2 regions of the Nonomuraea sp. NPDC051941 genome follow, and region 1 is predicted to be linked to the other one. Evidence: riboswitches for the same ligand, from Rfam matches in the RefSeq annotation. Region 1 holds a riboswitch; the other holds the start of a gene.

Evidence for each region. A riboswitch is a leader RNA that binds a small molecule or an ion and turns the genes downstream of it on or off. The one in region 1 is predicted to bind cobalamin.
Region 2: it holds a riboswitch for cobalamin, as region 1 does, so the genes downstream of both, ACIHFD_RS58225 (ribonucleoside-diphosphate reductase subunit alpha) here and cobN (cobaltochelatase subunit CobN) in region 1, are expected to answer to the same signal.

Annotation. Positions count from the first base shown of each region.
Region 1 is NZ_JBIUCF010000004.1:176,627-185,208, reverse strand. Features, by position in the region: gene ACIHFD_RS09995 (magnesium chelatase subunit D family protein) at 1-1,449, shown strand, start outside; gene cobO (cob(I)yrinic acid a,c-diamide adenosyltransferase) at 1,452-2,054, shown strand; gene ACIHFD_RS09985 (cobyrinate a,c-diamide synthase) at 2,048-3,376, shown strand; gene cobN (cobaltochelatase subunit CobN) at 3,331-6,930, opposite strand; cobalamin riboswitch at 6,984-7,109, opposite strand; gene ACIHFD_RS09975 (precorrin-3B synthase) at 7,180-8,409, shown strand; gene ACIHFD_RS09970 (precorrin-8X methylmutase) at 8,406-8,582, shown strand, end outside.
Region 2 is NZ_JBIUCF010000061.1:9,717-18,298, forward strand. Features, by position in the region: gene ACIHFD_RS58205 (hypothetical protein) at 1-120, shown strand, start outside; gene glmS (glutamine--fructose-6-phosphate transaminase (isomerizing)) at 134-1,954, shown strand; gene ACIHFD_RS58215 (SAM-dependent methyltransferase) at 2,013-2,783, shown strand; gene ACIHFD_RS58220 (tripartite tricarboxylate transporter substrate-binding protein) at 2,860-3,807, shown strand; cobalamin riboswitch at 3,812-4,007, shown strand; gene ACIHFD_RS58225 (ribonucleoside-diphosphate reductase subunit alpha) at 4,132-6,312, shown strand; gene ACIHFD_RS58230 (ribonucleotide-diphosphate reductase subunit beta) at 6,323-7,318, shown strand; gene ACIHFD_RS58235 (mechanosensitive ion channel family protein) at 7,375-8,391, shown strand; tRNA gene ACIHFD_RS58240 (tRNA-Pro) at 8,561-8,582, shown strand, end outside.

The DNA.
Region 1 (8,582 bases):
CGCGCCGAGGTGGTGCGCAGGCGGCTCGCCTTCGACGCGGACCCCGGCGCGTTCGCGGTCCGGTGGGCGGTCGAGGAAACGGCGCTGGCGAGCCGGATCGCGCAGGCCCGCGCCCGGGTGCCGGGTGTGCGGCTGCCCGACGCGCGGCTGCGGCAGATCGCGACCGTGTGCGCGGCGTTCGAGGTGGACGGCCTGCGGGCCGACCTGGTGACGGCGAGCACCGCCATCGCCCACGCCGCCTGGCAGGGCAGGGACGTGGTGACCACCGAGGACGTGCGCGCCGCGGCCCGGCTGTCGCTGCCGCACCGGCGGCGGCGCGATCCGTTCGACGCGCCAGGGCTGGACGAGGGCCTGCTGGACGAGCTGCTGGCGAGGACGTCGGGGGATGAGGAGGATCCGGACGATCCCGAAGGCGGTCCTGACGGTGGCGGGCCCGAGGGTGGCGGTCCCCAAGGTGGGCCCGAGGGTGGCGGGCCCGGGATGGATGGCGGGCACCGGCAGGACCGTGCGTTTGACGGGAAATACCCGACGGCGGTCGACGATGCCGCCCAGGCGGCCGGGAGCGGGGAAATGCCGCCGGGCGTCGAGGGCACGGCGCCCGATGGTGCGGTGCCGGAGCACAGCGGAGGGCCGGGGAAGGAAGCGGCCGGGCGGGTGGCCGGGGTGGCGGCGCCGTACCGGGTGCCGTTGCTGGAGGTGCCCGGGGTCGGCGAGGGCGCGGCGGGGCGGCGGTCGCGCTCGCGCACCCCGCACGGCCGGGCCACCGGCTCGCGCCGCCCCGCCGGACGCGTGCGCGACCTGCACGTGACGGCGACGGTCCTGGCCGCCGCCCCCCACCAGCTGCGGCGCGGGCGCCGCGGCCCCGGGCTGGTGCTGCGCGAGGACGACCTGCGCGAGGTGGTGCGCGAGGGTAGGGAGGGCAACCTCGTGCTGTTCGTGGTGGACGCGAGCGGCTCGATGGCGGCGCGCAAGCGGATGACCGCGGTCAAGACGGCGGTCCTCAGCCTGCTGCTGGACGCCTACCAGCGGCGCGACAAGGTCGGCCTGGTCACCTTCCGAGGCCGGGGCGCGGCGGTCGCGCTGCCGCCGACCTCGTCGGTGGAGGCGGGCGCGGCGCGGTTGCGTTCGCTGCCGACCGGCGGGCGCACCCCGCTGGCGACCGGGCTGGCGCGGGCCGCCGAGGTGCTGCGCGTGGAACGGCTGCGCGACCCCGCGCGGCGGCCCCTGCTGGTGCTGGTGACGGACGGGCGCGCCACGGCGGGCGGCGACGTGGACCGGGCGGCGGCGCTGCTGGAGGGCACGGCGGCGGTGGTCGTGGACTGCGAGAGCGGCCCCGTACGGCTGGGCCTGGCGGTCCGGCTGGCGGCCCGGTTGCGGGCCCGTCTGGTCTCCCTCGACTCCCTGGCCGATCTCGGGTCGGTCGTGCGCGATCACAGGAAGGCGGTCTGAGCGTGCCGCAGGGAAAGCCCGCCGTCGTGCCCGACGACGGCCTCACCACCCGGCAGCGCCGCAACCGGCCGCTGCTGATCGTGCACACCGGTCCCGGCAAGGGCAAGTCGACCGCGGCGTTCGGGATGGCGTTGCGGGCCTGGAACCAGGGGTGGCCGGTCGGGGTGTTCCAGTTCGTGAAGTCGGCCAAGTGGCGCATCGGCGAGGAGCGGGCGCTGAAGGTGCTCGGGGAGACGGGCGAGGGCGGCTCGGTGACCTGGCACAAGATGGGCGAGGGCTGGTCGTGGATCCAGCGGCCGGGCGCCGAGGAGGATCACGCGGCCGACGCCCGCGAAGGGTGGGAGCAGATCAAGCGGGATCTGGCTGCCGAGACGTACCGGTTCTACGTGCTGGACGAGTTCACGTACCCGCTGAAGTGGGGCTGGCTGGAGCTGGACGACGTGGTGGCCGCGCTCGCCGGACGGCCCGGCAACCAGCACGTGGTGATCACCGGCAGGGACGCGCCCGAGCGGCTGATCGAGGTGGCGGATCTGGTGACGGAGATGGGCAAGGTTCGCCACCCCATGGATGCCGGGCAGAAGGGGCAGAAGGGCATCGAGTGGTAGTTCCCCGGCTCGTCATCGCCGCGCCGTCGTCGGGCAGCGGCAAGACGACGGTGGCCACGGGGCTGATGGCGGCGCTGCGGGCGCGCGGGCTGCGCGTCTCGCCGCACAAGGTGGGTCCCGACTACATCGACCCGGGCTATCACGCGCTGGCCACCGGGTGTCCCGGCCGCAACCTGGATCCGTGGCTGGTGGGTGAGGAGCGCGTACGGCCGCTGTTCCGGCACGGGGCGGCGGGATGCGACGTGGCGGTGGTCGAGGGCGTGATGGGGCTGTTCGACGGGAAGGGGGACACCGACTTCGCCTCGACCGCCCACGTGGCCCGGCTGCTGGACGCTCCCGTGGTGCTGGTGGTGGACGCGGCGCGGCAGAGCAGGTCGGTGGCGGCGGTGGTGCACGGGTTCGCCACGTTCGACCCCCGGGTGCGGGTGGGCGGGGTGGTGCTGAACCGGGTGGGCTCGGACCGGCACGAGGAGCTGTGCCGCTCCGCGCTGGCCGCGGCGGGGATGCCGGTGCTGGGTGCGATCCGCCGCGACGACGCCGTCTCCACGCCGTCGCGGCATCTGGGGCTGGTTCCCGCCGCCGAACGGGAGGCCGAGGCGCTGGCCGCGGTGGACCGGCTGGCCGCGCTGGTGACCCGCTCGTGCGACCTCGACGCGCTGCTCCGGCTGGCGGCGTCGGCCCCGCCGCTGGACGCCGTCCCCTGGGAGCCCGCGCGGGGGGAGCGGACGGACCGGCCGGTGGTGGCGGTGGCGGGCGGGGCTGCGTTCACGTTCGGCTACGCCGAGCACGTCGAGCTGCTGCGGGCGGCCGGGGCGGACGTCGCGGTGTTCGACCCGCTGCGTGACGAGCGGCTGCCGGACGGGACCGCGGCGCTCGTCATCGGCGGCGGCTTCCCCGAGGTGTACGCCGCCGAGCTGGCCGCCAACGAGCCGCTGCGCGCGCAGGTGGCGGCCTTCCGCGGCCCGATCGCCGCCGAGTGCGCCGGGCTGCTCTACCTGTGCGAGGAGCTGGACGGGCAGCGGATGTGCGGGCGGGTGCCGGGCCGGGCACGGATGACGCCGAGGCTGACGCTCGGCTACCGGGACGCGGTCGCGCTCAGGCGTTCCCCGCTGACGGAGCCGGGCGAGCGCTTCCGCGGGCACGAATTCCACCGCACCGCTGTCGAGTACGCAGGCGAGCCGCTGTTCCGCTTTGAGAGCGGCGCCGACGGATTCGGCGACGCCCAGGTGACCGCGTCCTACCTGCACCTGCACTGGGCCGGGCAACCGATGACGGCTCAGCGGCTGGTGTCGTCCTCCAGGTCGCCCTCGGTCTTGAGGTAGACCTCCTGCAGGCCGCGCAGGACCTCCGGGTCGGGGTGCTGCCACATGCCCCGCTCGGCGGCCTCCAGCAGGCGTTCGGCGATGCCGTGCAGGGCCCAGGGGTTGGACTGCGCCATGAACGCCTGGTTCTCCGGGTCGAGCACGTACGTCTCGGTGAGCTTGTCGTACATCCAGTCGGCGACCACCCCGGTCGTGGCGTCGTAGCCGAACAGGTAGTCGACCGTGGCCGCCAGCTCGAAGGCCCCCTTGTAGCCGTGGCGGCGCATCGCGGCCAGCCAGCGCGGGTTGACGACCCTGGCCCGGAAGATACGCGAGGTCTCCTCCGACAGGGTGCGGGTGCGGACGGCGTCGGGGCGGGTGCTGTCGCCGACGTACGCGGCCGGGGCCCTGCCGGTCAGCGCGCGGACGGTGGCGACCATCCCGCCGTGGTACTGGAAGTAGTCGTCGGAGTCGGCGATGTCGTGCTCGCGGGTGTCGACGTTCTTGGCGGCCACCGCGATCCTGCGGTAGGCGTCCTCCATTTGCGGGCGGGCCGCCACGCCGTCGAGGTCGCGGCCGTAGGCGAAGCCGCCCCACACCGCGTACACCTCGGCCAGGTCGGCGTCGTCGCGCCAGTTGCGGCTGTCGATCAGGGGCAGCAGCCCGGCCCCGTACGCGCCCGGCGCCGACCCGAAGACACGCATGGTCGCCCGGCGCTCGTCGCCCCCGGTCTCGGCGACGTGGGCGCGCACGTAGTTGTCCTCGTACGGCTCGTCCAGCCCGGCGGCCAGCCGTACGGCGTCGTCGAGCATGGCCACCACGTGCGGGAACGCGTCACGGAAGAAACCGCTGATCCGCACCGTCACGTCGATCCTGGGACGGCCCAGCTCGGCGAGCGGGATCGGCTCCAGGGACGTGACCCGGCGTGAGGCCTCGTCCCATTCGGGGCGGATGCCGAGCAGGGCCAGCACCTCGGCCACGTCGTCGCCCGCCGTGCGCATGGCGCTGGTGCCCCAGACCGACAGCCCCACCGAACGCGGCCACTCGCCGGTGTCCGACCGGTAGCGCTCCAGCAGCGACTCGGCCATGGCCTGGCCGGTCTCCCAGGCGAGCCGGCTCGGGACCGCGCGGGGATCGACGGAGTAGAAGTTGCGGCCGGTCGGCAGCACGTTGACCAGGCCGCGCAGCGGGGAGCCGCTCGGCCCGGCGGGAACGTAGCCGCCGTCCAGAGCGTGCAGGACGTGGTCGAGCTCGTCGGTGGTGCGGGCCAGGCGCGGCACCACCTCGGTGGCGGCGAACTCGAGGACCCGCGTCACCAGGTCGCGCCGCTCGCCGGGCAGCTCGCGCGTGACCTCCGCCGCAGCCTCCGTCGCCCAGCCGCGTTCCTCCATGGCCTCCACCAGCGCCCGGGCGGCCGCCTCGGCCCGGTCCACGCTGCCGAGCCCCGCCGTGCCGTCCTCGGCCAGGCCCAGCGCCTCGCGCAGGCCGGGCAGCGTCTCGCGGCCCGACCACATCTGCCGGGCGCGCAGCATCGCCAGGACCAGGTCCACGCGCACCTGCCCGGCCGGCGCCTGCCCGAGCACGTGCAGGCCGTCGCGGATCTGCGCGTCCTTGACCTCGCACAGCCAGCCGTCCACGTGCAGGATGAAGTCGTCGAACTCGCTGTCGTGCGGCCGGTCCGCCAGCCCCAGGTCGTGGTCGAGCCGGGCGGCCTGGATGAGCGTCCAGATCTGCGCCCGGATGGCGGGCAGCTTGGCCGGGTCCATGGCCGCGATCGTGGCGTGTTCGTCCAGGAGCTGCTCCAGCCGGGCGATGTCGCCGTACGTCTCCGCCCGCGCCATCGGCGGCACCAGGTGGTCCACCAGCACGGCGTGCGCCCGCCGCTTGGCCTGCGTGCCCTCTCCGGGGTCGTTCACCAGGAACGGGTAGACCAGCGGCAGGTCGCCGATGGCCGCGTCGGTGCCGCACGCGGCGGACATGCCGGCCGACTTGCCGGGCAGCCACTCCAGGTTGCCGTGCTTGCCCACGTGCACCATCGCGTGCGCGCCGAACTCGGCTGACAGCCAGCGGTAGGCGGCCAGGTAGTGGTGGCTGGGCGGCAGGTCGGGGTCGTGGTAGATGGCGATCGGGTTCTCGCCGAAGCCGCGCGGCGGCTGCACCATCACCACCAGGTTCCCCGCCCGCAGCGCCGCGAGGACGATGTCTTTTCCGTGGTCACCCTCGTGCACGAACAGCTCGCCCGGCGGCGGCCCCCAGCGCCGCTCCATCTCCGTCCGCAGCTCCTCGGGCAGGGTGCGGTACCAGCGCTCGTAGGACGCGGCGGAGATGCGTACCGGATTGCCCGCCAGGTGCTCCTCGGTCAGCCAGTCCTGGTCCTGGCCGCCGGCGGCGATCAGCGCGTGGATGAGCGCGTCGCCGTCCTGCTCGGTCACGCCCGGGAAGCCCTCGCCGAGGTCGTAGCCGGCCTCGGCGAGCCTGGCCAGCAGCCTGACCGTGCTGGCCGGGGTGTCCAGGCCGACCGCGTTGCCCACCCGGGAGTGCTTGGTCGGGTACGCCGACAACATCACGACCAGGCGGCGCTCGGCGGGCGGGGTGTGCCGGAGCAGCCCGTGCCGTACCGCGATGCCCGCCACCCGGGCGGCCCGCTCGGGGTCGGCGACGTAGACGGTCAGCCCTTCGGGGTCGATCTCCTTGAACGAGAACGGCACCGTGATGATCCGCCCGTCGAACTCCGGGATAGCCACCTGCGAGGCGGCGTCCAGCGGCGACAGCCCGTCGTCGTTCTCCTCCCACGCCTGCCTGCCGGTGGTCAGGCAGAGCCCCTGCAGGATCGGCACGTCGAGGGCGGCCAGCGCGCCCACGTCCCACGCCTCGTCGTCGCCGCCCGCGCCCGCTGTCGCGGGGCGCGACCCGCCCGCCGCCAGCACGGTCACCACCAGCGCGTCGGCGGCGCGCAGCGTGTCGTGCAGCTCGGGTTCGGCGGTGCGCAGCGAGGAGCAGAACACCGGCAGCGCCTGCCCGCCCGCCTCCTCGACGGCCGCGCAGAGCGTCTCCACGAACGCGGTGTTGCCCGCCAGGTGATGCGCCCGGTAGTAGAGCACCCCGATCACCGGCCCCTGCCCTGGCCGCGCGTCGCGTTCCAGCAGCCCCCAGGAGGGTGTGGCCTCCGGCGGCGCGAACCCGTGCCCGGTCAGCAGCACCGTGTCCGACAGGAACGCGTGCAGCTCGGCCAGGTTCGGCGGCCCGCCGTGGGCCAGGTACGCGTGGGCCTCGGCGCAGACGCCGCCGCTGACCGTGGACAGCTCCATCAGCTCGGCGTCCGGCGCCTGCTCGCCGCCCAGCACCACCACCGGCAGAGGGCCGGCCAGCAGTGCGTCCAGGCCCTCCTCCCAGGCGCGCCGCCCGCCGAGCAGGCGTACCACGACTACGTCGACGCCTTCCAGCAGGGCGGGCAGTTCCTCGGCCGCCAGCCGGGCCGGGTTGCCCAACCGGTAGGCGGCACCGCTCGCGCGAGCGCTGAGCAGGTCGGTGTCGGAGGTCGAGAGCAGCAGGACGGTACGGCTGTCGCCAGGCACGGCGCAATCCTCCCTCGGGGTCCTCGCCCCGGTCGCGGGTGTCGCGGCGGCCGGAGTCTCCTGGCTCCCGGATCAGCGCTCACCCCGGCCTTCCCACCCGTCGCCGGGCAGTGGCCTGCGGTGGGGTTCGCTCCCCGGTCACAGTGGCGGGACCGCGCCGGATTCGCACCGGCTTCCTCCCTAGCCATCGCCTACAGGGAGCCTACGACAAGAGCGGCCCCCGCCAGAAGTGGCGTTACCATCCTGATCGTGTCCATAGCCGACTTTTCCGGACGTATGCGCCCCGACGCCTGTCCGGGGGCGCTACAGGTGCACGAGGCGGCCGACGGCCCGCTGGCCCGCGTCCGCCTGCCCGGCGGCGCGATCTCACCCGCCCGGCTGCGCGAGCTGGCCGCCTGCGCGGCCGACCTCGGCTCGGACGTGATCGAGCTGACCTCCCGGGCGAACGTCCAGGTGCGCGGCCTGCGCTCACCCGCCGCCTTCGCCGAGCGGATCGCCGCCGCCGGACTGCTGCCGTCGCAGGCGCACGAGCGCGTACGCAACATCGTGGCCTCGCCGCTCGGCGGTCGCACCGGCCCCGGCCTGCTGGACCCGCAGCCCCTGGTGGCGGCGCTGGACCGGGCGCTGTGCTCGCGGCCCCGGCTGGCCGGGCTGCCGGGGCGGTTCCTGTTCGCGGTGGACGAGGGCAGCGGTGACATGCTCGCGCTGGAGGCCGACGTCACGTTCTTCGACGGGCGGCTGCTGCTGGCGGGCGTGGACGCCGGGCTCGCCGTGGGGGCGGACGTGGCCGCCGAACTCATGATCGCCGTCGCCGAGGCGTTCCTCGACGAACGGCCGGAAGGGGATCGGGGCGCGTGGCGGATCGCGGAGCTGGACAACGGCCCCGCCCGCATCGCCACCCGCCTCCGCACCACCACCGCTCCGGTCGTCCGGGATGTGCCGGCGGTGTCGGCGCCGCGTGCCGGGCGGGTCGAGCAGCGGGACGGGCGGGTGGCGCTGGAGGTCGTGGTGCCGCTCGGACGGCTGTCCGCCGCTCAGGCAAGCGCCATCGCCGCAGCGGCCGAGGCGAACGGCCCGGCCGGCACCACCGGCGCGCCTGGTCCGGGAGACGCCACCGGTGCGTCCGACCCGGGAGACGCCACCGGCGTGCCGGTCCGGCTGACGCCGTGGCGGACCGTCGTACTCCTCGACCTCCCGCCCGCCGCCGCCGGCCGGGCGGCGCGAATGCTGGAGGCGGCCGGGCTGGTGACGGACCCGGCGTCGCCGTGGGCCGGGGTGAGCGCCTGCACCGGCCGTCCGGGCTGCGCCAAGTCCCTGGCCGACGTCCAGGAGGACGCGCGGCGCTGGGTGGCGACCCTGGACGGCCCTCCGGCGATGCCCGTGCATTGGGCCGGTTGCGAGCGGCGCTGCGGGCTGCCGCGCGGCCGGGTCGTCCAGATGGTCGCCACCGGCGACGGATACCAGGAAAGGCATCAGTGAGCGACTACCTCCGAGACGGGGCCGAGATCTACCGGCGCTCGTTCGCGACCATCCGTGCCGAGACCGACCTCACCGGGATGCCGCCCGAGGTCGCGCAGGTGGCGGTGCGGATGATCCACGCCTGCGGCATGACCGACCTCGTGACCGACCTGGACTGGTCACCTGCCGTGGTC
Region 2 (8,582 bases), on a different contig from region 1:
AAAACGGTCGGCCACACCAACGACGAGATCTTCCCCAGGATCGCCGCCGAATTACGCGGTCGGCGGGTCGCGGCACCGGAGCTGTCCCTGCGGCAGCTGCGCAGGATCGTCTACGGATGAAGAGGAGACCTCGATGTGCGGAATCGTGGCCTATGTCGGCCCACGGGACGCGGCGCCCATCCTGCTGGAGGGCCTGCAGCGTCTGGAGTACCGGGGGTACGACTCGGCCGGGGTCGTGGTGTCCAACCGGGGGCTCAAGCTACGCAAGGTCAAGGGCCGCGTGGCGGACCTGGCCAAGGTCGTGCCGGCCAGGTTCAAGGGCACCCTGGGCATCGGGCACACCCGCTGGGCCACGCACGGCGTGCCGAGTGACGAGAACGCCCATCCCCACCTTTCCTCCGACGAGCGCATCGCGGTCGTGCACAACGGCATCATCGAGAACGCCGGCGAGCTGCGCGCGAAGCTGGAGGCCGACGGCGTGGTGTTCGCCTCCGAGACGGACACCGAGGTGCTCGCGCACCTGATCGCGCGCGCCGCCGACGAGAACGACTCCCTGGAGGAGGCGGTCAGGAAGACGCTCAAGAGCATCGTCGGCACGTACGGCATCGCGGTCATCGACCGCGAACGCCCCGGCGAGGTGGTCGTGGCGCGCAACGGCAGCCCGATCGTGCTGGGCATCGGCGAGAAGGAGATGTTCGCCGCGTCCGACGTGGCCGCGCTCGTCCGCTACACGCGCCAGGTCGTGCACCTGGAGGACGGCGAGCTGGCCGTGCTCAAGGCCGACGGCTTCCACACCTTCGCCAGCGACGCCCGCGAGACCGCCAAGGAGCCGCTGACCGTCGACTGGGACGCCGGCCACTACGACACCGGCGGCTACGAGCACTACCTGCTCAAGGAGATCTCCGAGCAGCCCGAGACGATCACCCGTACGATGAGCGGCCGGCTCGACGAGCGCTTCCACGTGGCCCACCTGGGCGGGCTCAACATGGACGCCCGCGAGACGCGGGGCTTCCGCCGGGTGAAGATCATCGGCTGCGGGTCCGCGTACTACTCGGGGCAGATCGGGGCGCAGCTCATCGAGGAGCTGGCCCGCATCCCGTCCGACGCCGAGCCCGCCAGCGAGTTCCGCTACCGCAACCCGGTCGTCGACCCCGACACGCTCTACGTCGCCATCAGCCAGTCGGGCGAGACGTACGACACGCTCGCCGCCGTGCAGGAGCTCAAGCGCAAGGGCGGCCGCGTCATCGGCATCGTCAACGCGGTCGGCAGCGCCATCGCCCGCGAGGTGGACGGCGGCATCTACCTGCACGCGGGTCCCGAGGTCTCGGTGGCCTCGACCAAGGCGTTCACCTCGACGTCGCTGGCGTTCGCGCTGCTCGCGCTGCACCTGGGCCGGGTGCGCGACCTGTCGCCCGCCGACGGGCGGCGCATCGTCGACGGCCTGCGCAGGCTGCCGGGGCAGATCGAGGAGATCCTCACCCAGAGCGACAAGATCGCCGAGCTGGCGCAGAAGTACGCCAAGCACCCGAGCATGATGTTCGTGGGCCGCGTGCGCGGCTACCCGGTGGCCAGGGAAGGCGCGCAGAAGCTCAAGGAGATCTCGTACGTGCACGCCGAGGCGTACCCGGCCAGCGAGCTCAAGCACGGGCCGCTCGCGCTGATCGGCCCCGACATGCCGACGGTCGCCATCGTCCCCGACGACGAGCTGCTCGACAAGAACCTCACCACGCTGGGCGAGATCCGCGCGCGCGGCGGGCAGGTGCTCATGGTCGGTCACCGCGAGCCCGACGTCAAGCTGGCCGACGACGTGATCGTGATCCCCAAGAACGAGATCGAGCTGGACCCGATCCTGCTCACGATCCCGCTTCAGCTGCTCGCGTACTATGCCGCGGTGGCGCTCGGCCGGGATGTGGACAAGCCTCGCAATCTCGCCAAGAGCGTCACGGTTGAATAAACAGGCTAATTTGGCCTCAAACCTCGTTATCTTGCTGCGGACGACATAAATTCGATACGTGCGGCAGTTCGACGCTGAGAGGCCCAATCTCGCACGCATGTACGATTACATGCTCGGCGGGAAGGACAACTTCGCGGTCGACCGCCAGGCCATCGAGCAGCTCGCCGAGCTGATCCCGGAGGCGGTCCCGCTGGCCCGCGCAAACCGGGCCTTCCTGCAGCGTGCCGTGCGCTACGTGGCCGCCGCCGGGGTGCGGCAGTTCCTCGACCTCGGCAGCGGGCTGCCGACCCAGGGCAGCGCGCACGAGGTGGCACCCGAGGCCCGGGTCGTCTACGTCGATCGCGATCCGGTCGTCGCAGCACACGCCACGGCCCTGCTCGGACACTCGGGCAGGGCCGCGCTCGTCGAGGCGGACCTCCTGGATCCCGACGCGGTGCTGGCGGGGGCGGGCGGGTTCCTGGACCTGCGCCGGCCGGTCGGGGTGCTGCTCGTGTCGATCCTGCACTTCCTGCCGGATTCGGCGCGGCCGCAGCAGGCCCTGGCGGCCCTGCGCGAGCGGCTGGCGCCGGGCAGCTACCTGGTGATCACCCACGCCACCTCGATGGGCCGCCTGGAGGACGGGCAGCGCTACCGGGGCGCCTCCTCGGACGATCCGAGCGGCGGCACCGACCGCACGCCCGCCGAGATCCGCGCCTTCTTCGGCGACTTCCCGCTGGAGCCGCCGGGCCTCGTGCAGGCCGTCGACTGGCGTCCCGACCGGCCCAAGCTGGTGGGGGACTGGTCGCTGCCGTCGTCCCTGATGGCCGGGGTCGGCAAAAAGCCACTATGAGAGATATGTGTATCTCTGCGTATTGTGTCGATAACTTAGAGTGAGCGATGACTCGCGATGCTCGGGGGAGAGGCACATGCGCCGTCGGCGGTTCTTCGCATGGGGGCTGGGCCTGGCCGCGTGCGCGGCCGGCTGCGGGACGGAGCGCTTCGCCGGGAGCGCGGCGGGCTTGCGCGCCCGATACTCGATCAGCCCTCAGGGGCGCCGCTGGGAGCGCGTCGGGCAGGCGTTCGCCGGCGCGGCCCGGGCGGCCGGATACGAGGCCGGCGCGGGCATCAGGATCATGGTGAGCGGGCTGCCCGCGCTGGCCGCCGCCGAGCTGAACAACGGCCAGACCCTCCTCGACACCGCGACCCCCCTGTCCAGGCTCACCGGCGAGGTCGAGGTCGTGGTCGTGCCCGTCCAGTCGCCGTTCGGGGACTTCGAGGCGTTCGGCGCCCACCTGCTCGCCACTCCGGGCCAGACGCAGCTGGCGGGCGGGCCCCAGGGGGAGCCCGACCACCTGCTGTTCGGCCTGATCGCCAGAGGGCTCGGCGCCGACACCCGCCAGCTCGACTACACCGGCTACCCCAGCAGCCAGGAGGCCGTCACCGCGCTGCTGTCCGGCAAGGCCGCGGCGGCCGCGGGCCCGCTGGCCGACTGGCGCGCGAGCATCAAGGCCGGCCAGGTCAAGGCGCTCGCGGTGTCCTCGGCCAGGCAGGTGCCCGGCCTCGACGCGCCGACGCTGCTGGAGTCCGGCGTACGGGTCGACTTCGTGGACTGGGCGGCGGCCTTCGGGCCCGAGCGCATGACGGACGAGAGCCGCGAATCGGCCATCCGCATGTGCGAGGACGTGACCGGCACGGCCGACTGGGAGGCGGCCTGCCGGTCCGCGGGCTGGATCTCGATCCCGCTCAGCGGCGCCGACTTCAAGCAGTGGCTGGGCTCCGAGGTCGAGCGCACCCGCGCCGTCCTGCGGGATCTCGGTCTGCTCGGCACCACCAAGGCCACAACATGCTGGGGTAGTTGCGGGAACGGCCACTAGATGTAGGATCCTGCTCGTCGCTGGTTCGCCTCTCCGGAGGCGGAGCAAAAGGGAACCCGGTGTGATTCCGGGGCTGCCCCGCAGCGGTGAGCGGGAACGACCGCCGTCAGGTGCACTGGAGTGATCTGGGAAGCGACGGCCAGTAGGAGCGATGCGCGCGCCCGCGAGCCCGAAGACCTGCCAGCGGCGTGCCCGGGCCGCCCGCCCGGCACGAAGTGACCATGGCCTCGCGGGAGGGCCGGGGAGCGAAACGGCCGGGGGATGATCCGTGCCGCCGTGCTCTCGCGCGCCCTCACGGGGGACGAGCTCGCGAGGAGAGAGCACGTGACGCAGATCATCGAGGTCGATCGCCGCCTGGCCATCGAGGAGGCCGCCGCCCGGGTCATCACCGACCCGGCCAACTCCCGGGTCGCCGCCCGGCTCCTGGCCGAGGAGATCGCCGACGAGGCCGCCGCGCACGGGGTGCGGACGTTCTCCGAGTCCATCGCCGCCACCCACGCGGCCGGGCTGATCCAGGACGGGCTGGCGGAGTTCGTCGCCGCGCACGCCGCCGAGCTGGACGCGCTGGTCTCCGTGGAGGCGGACGACCGGTTCGAGTATTTCGGGTTGCGCACCGTCTATGACCGTTACCTGCTGCGCCACCCCGAGACGCGGGCGGTGCTGGAGCGCCCGCAGCACTTCTTCCTCCGCGTGGCCTGCGGGCTGTCGGAGTCGGTGGCGGAGGCCGCCGAGCTCTACGCGCTCATGTCCACGCTGTCGTACCTGCCCAGCTCGCCCACGCTGTTCAACTCGGGCGCGCGCCGCCCGCAGCTGTCGTCGTGCTTCCTGCTCGACTCGCCGCGCGACGAGCTGGAGGCGATCTACGACCGGTACGGGCAGGTGGCGCGGCTGTCGAAGTACGCCGGAGGCATCGGCATCGCCTGGACCCGGGTGCGCTCGCGCGGCTCCCTGATCCGGGGCACCAACGGCCACTCCAACGGCATCGTCCCGTGGCTGCGCACGCTCGACTCGTCCGTCGCGGCCGTCAACCAGGGCGGGCGGCGCAAGGGCGCGGCCTGCGTCTACCTGGAGACCTGGCACGCCGACATCGAGGAGTTCCTGGAGCTGCGCGACAACACCGGCGAGGACGCCCGCCGCACCCACAACCTGAACCTGGCGAACTGGGTGCCCGACGAGTTCATGCGCCGGGTGGAGGCGGACGAGGTCTGGTCGCTGTTCGACCCGAAGGAGGTGCCCGACCTCACCGACCTGTACGGTGACGCGTTCACGCGGGCGTACCGCGCGTACGAGGCCGCCGGGCGACATGTCCGGCAGATCCCGGCCAGGACCCTGTACGGCCGGATGATGCGCACGCTCGCCCAGACCGGGAACGGCTGGATGACCTTCAAGGACGCCGCCAACCGCACCTCCAACCAGACCGGCCGCCCCGGGAACGTCATCCACCTGTCGAACCTGTGCACCGAGATCCTGGAGGTCACCAGCGACGCCGAGACCGCGGTCTGCAACCTCGGCTCGATCAACCTGGCCGCCCACCTCCTGACCGGTGACCTGGCCGGTGACCTGGACTGGGACCGGCTGCGCGGCACCGTGCGAACGGCCGTGCGCTTCCTGGACCGGACCATCGACCTGGGCTTCTACCCGACGCCCGAGGCCGAGGCGGCGAACAAGCGCTGGCGGCCCATCGGGCTCGGCGTCATGGGCCTGGCCGACGTGTTCTTCACGCTGCGGCTGCCGTTCGACTCGCCCGAGGCGCTGGAGCTGTCCACCAGGATCGCCGAGGAGATCGCGCTGGCCGCGTACGACACCTCGGCCGACCTGGCGGCCGAGCGCGGCCGCCACCCGTCGTACGCGGAGACGCGGGCGGCCGGGGGAGTGCTCCACCCTGACCACTACGTCACGAGCACGCGGCGCTGGGACGCCGTGCGGGAGAAGGTCGCCCGCACCGGCCTGCGCAACTCGCTCATGATCGCCATCGCGCCCACCGCCACGATCGCCTCCATCGCCGGCTGCTACGAGTGCATCGAGCCGCAGGTGTCCAACGTGTTCAAGCGCGAGACGCTGTCGGGCGAGTTCCTGCAGGTCAACCGGTATCTGGTGGCCGATCTGCAGGCGCGCGGGCTGTGGACGCAGCAGCTGCGGGACGACATCAAGCGGGCCGACGGCTCGGTCCAGACGGTCCCCGGCATCCCCGACGACCTCAAGGTGCTCTACCGCACCGCCTGGGAGCTGCCGCAGAAGGCGCTGATCGACCTGGCCGCCGCGCGCCAGCCGTACATCGACCAGTCCCAGTCCCTGAACCTCTTCATGGCCAGCCCGACCATCGGCAAGCTCTCGTCGATGTACGCCTACGCCTGGAAGCGGGGCCTGAAGACCACGTACTACCTGCGCTCCCGGCCCGCCACCCGCATCGCCCAGACCACCGTCCAGGCGGCCCCCGCAGAGGCCGCCGCAGAGGCGATCGCCTGCTCCCTGGAGAACCCCGAGACCTGCGAAGCCTGCCAGTAAGGAGACTGTTGTGCTGCTCGACCCAGGCATGGACCTCACGCTGCGGCCCATGCGCTACCCGGACTTCTACGAGCGCTACCGCGCGGCCATCCGCAACACGTGGACCGTCGAGGAGGTGGACCTTCACACCGACCTCGCCGACCTGGCCAGGATGACGCCGCAGGAGCGGCACCTGATCAACCGGCTGGTCGCGTTCTTCGCCACCGGCGACTCCATCGTGGCCAACAACCTCGTGCTCAACCTCTACCAGCACGTCAACGCCCCTGAGGCGCGCCTTTATCTCAGCAGGCAGCTGTTCGAGGAGGCCGTGCACGTCCAGTTCTATCTGACGCTGCTGGACACGTACCTGCCGGATCCCGCCGAAAGGGTGAAGGCCTTCGCCGCGATCGACCACATCCCCTCGATCCGCGACAAGGCGGAATTCTGCTTCAAGTGGATCGACTCGATCAACGAGCTGCAGCGCCTGGAGACGCGGGACGACCGCCGGCGCTTCCTGCTCAACCTCATCTGCTTCGCCGCCTGCATCGAGGGCCTGTTCTTCTACGGGGCCTTCGCGTACGTCTACTGGTTCCGCTCCCGGGGCCTGCTCGGCGGCCTGGCCACCGGGACGAACTGGGTCTTCCGCGACGAGTCCATGCACATGGAGTTCGCCTTCAGCGTGGTGGAGACCGTGCGGGCCGAGGAGCCCGACCTTTTCGACGATGACCTGGGGAAACAGGTTACCCTCATGGTGGAGGAGGCCGTGGCCGCCGAGCTGGCCTTCGCCGAGGACCTCTGCGGGGACGGCATGCCCGGCATGGGGGTCGCACAGATGCGCCAATACCTGGAATACGTCGCCGACCAGCGGCTGGCCAGACTGGGCCTGCCCACGAGGTACGGCTCGGCCAACCCCTTCGCGTTCATGGAGCTGCAGGACGTGCAGGAGCTGGCCAACTTCTTCGAACGGCGTGTCTCTGCGTATCAAGTGGCAGTTGAGGGCAATGTGACCTTTGACGAGACTTTCTAGACATTGGGGGCATAGGCGTGCAGTCTCCAGCAGGCTGGCCGATTCTCGTAATCTCGGTGATCGGCTCGATCCTCCTGGTTGAGCTGGTCCGGAGGGTGCTGAACAGGGCCGGACGCAAATGGGCGTTCCCCCGGCACCTGGTGGAGCACTGCACGTGGTCCGCCTTCACCGTGGCGGTCGTGGCGGCCTTCAACCTGGCATTCGCGCCGGACATGTTCGGAACGAGCGCGGACGCGAAGGCCGTCGCGGCGACCGTCAACCGGGTGCTCGGCCTGGCCACCATCGCCGCCGTCACCTGGCTGATCGTGCAGGCCACGTACGCGCTGACGGACGTGGTGCTCGACCGGCTGGTGCTGGTCGAAGGGGAGCGCAACCGCCGGGCGCGGCGGATCATGACGCAGATCGGGCTGGTCCGCCGCATCGCCGCCGCGGTCATCATCGTGATCGCGATCGGCGCGATGCTCTTCTCGTTCCCGCAGGTCCGCGCGCTTGGCGCGGGCATCCTGGCCTCGGCGGGCATCGCCGGCGCCATCGTCGGCATCGCCGCCCAGCCCACCATCGGCAACGCCCTCGCCGGCCTCCAGCTGGCCTTCAGCGACGCGCTCCGGCTCGACGACGTGGTCGTCGTGGAGAACGAATGGGGCAGGATCGAGGAGCTGACGCTCACCTACGTCGTCGTGCGCCTGTGGGACGAGCGCCGCCTGGTCCTGCCGGTGTCGTACTTCACCCAGAACCCGTTCGAGAACTGGACCCGGCACGGCAGCCGCGTCCTCGCCGTCGTGTTCCTGCGCGTGGACTGGTCGGTGCCGGTCCCCAAACTCCGGGAGGCGCTGTACGAGTTCCTGCAGGGCAACCCGCTGTGGGACCAGAAGGACTGGACGCTCCAGGTCACCGACGTGCTGCCGAACGGCCTGGTGGAACTGCGCGCCCTGATGAGCGCCGCGGACTCGCCGTCCTCGTGGGACCTCAAGTGCGACGTACGCGAGTTCCTGGTCAACCACGTCAGGGACAACTACCCCGAGTCCCTGCCCCACTTCCGCGTGGACACCCCGGAATCGCGCGCGCAGAAATAAATGTGTGGCACCGCCGCCGATCATTCCTTTACCGTGGACATTGTCCAGCCGCACGAAAGAAAGGCAGCGAAGTGAGCTACCCCCGACTGTGGCAAGGGCTTTCCGGATAACCGAGCCGATTATCGGAAAGCCGTCTCGGAGTGCACCGGGGCGGCTTATTTGTTGACGACCGAGTGTGGGGCAGTTTGGTC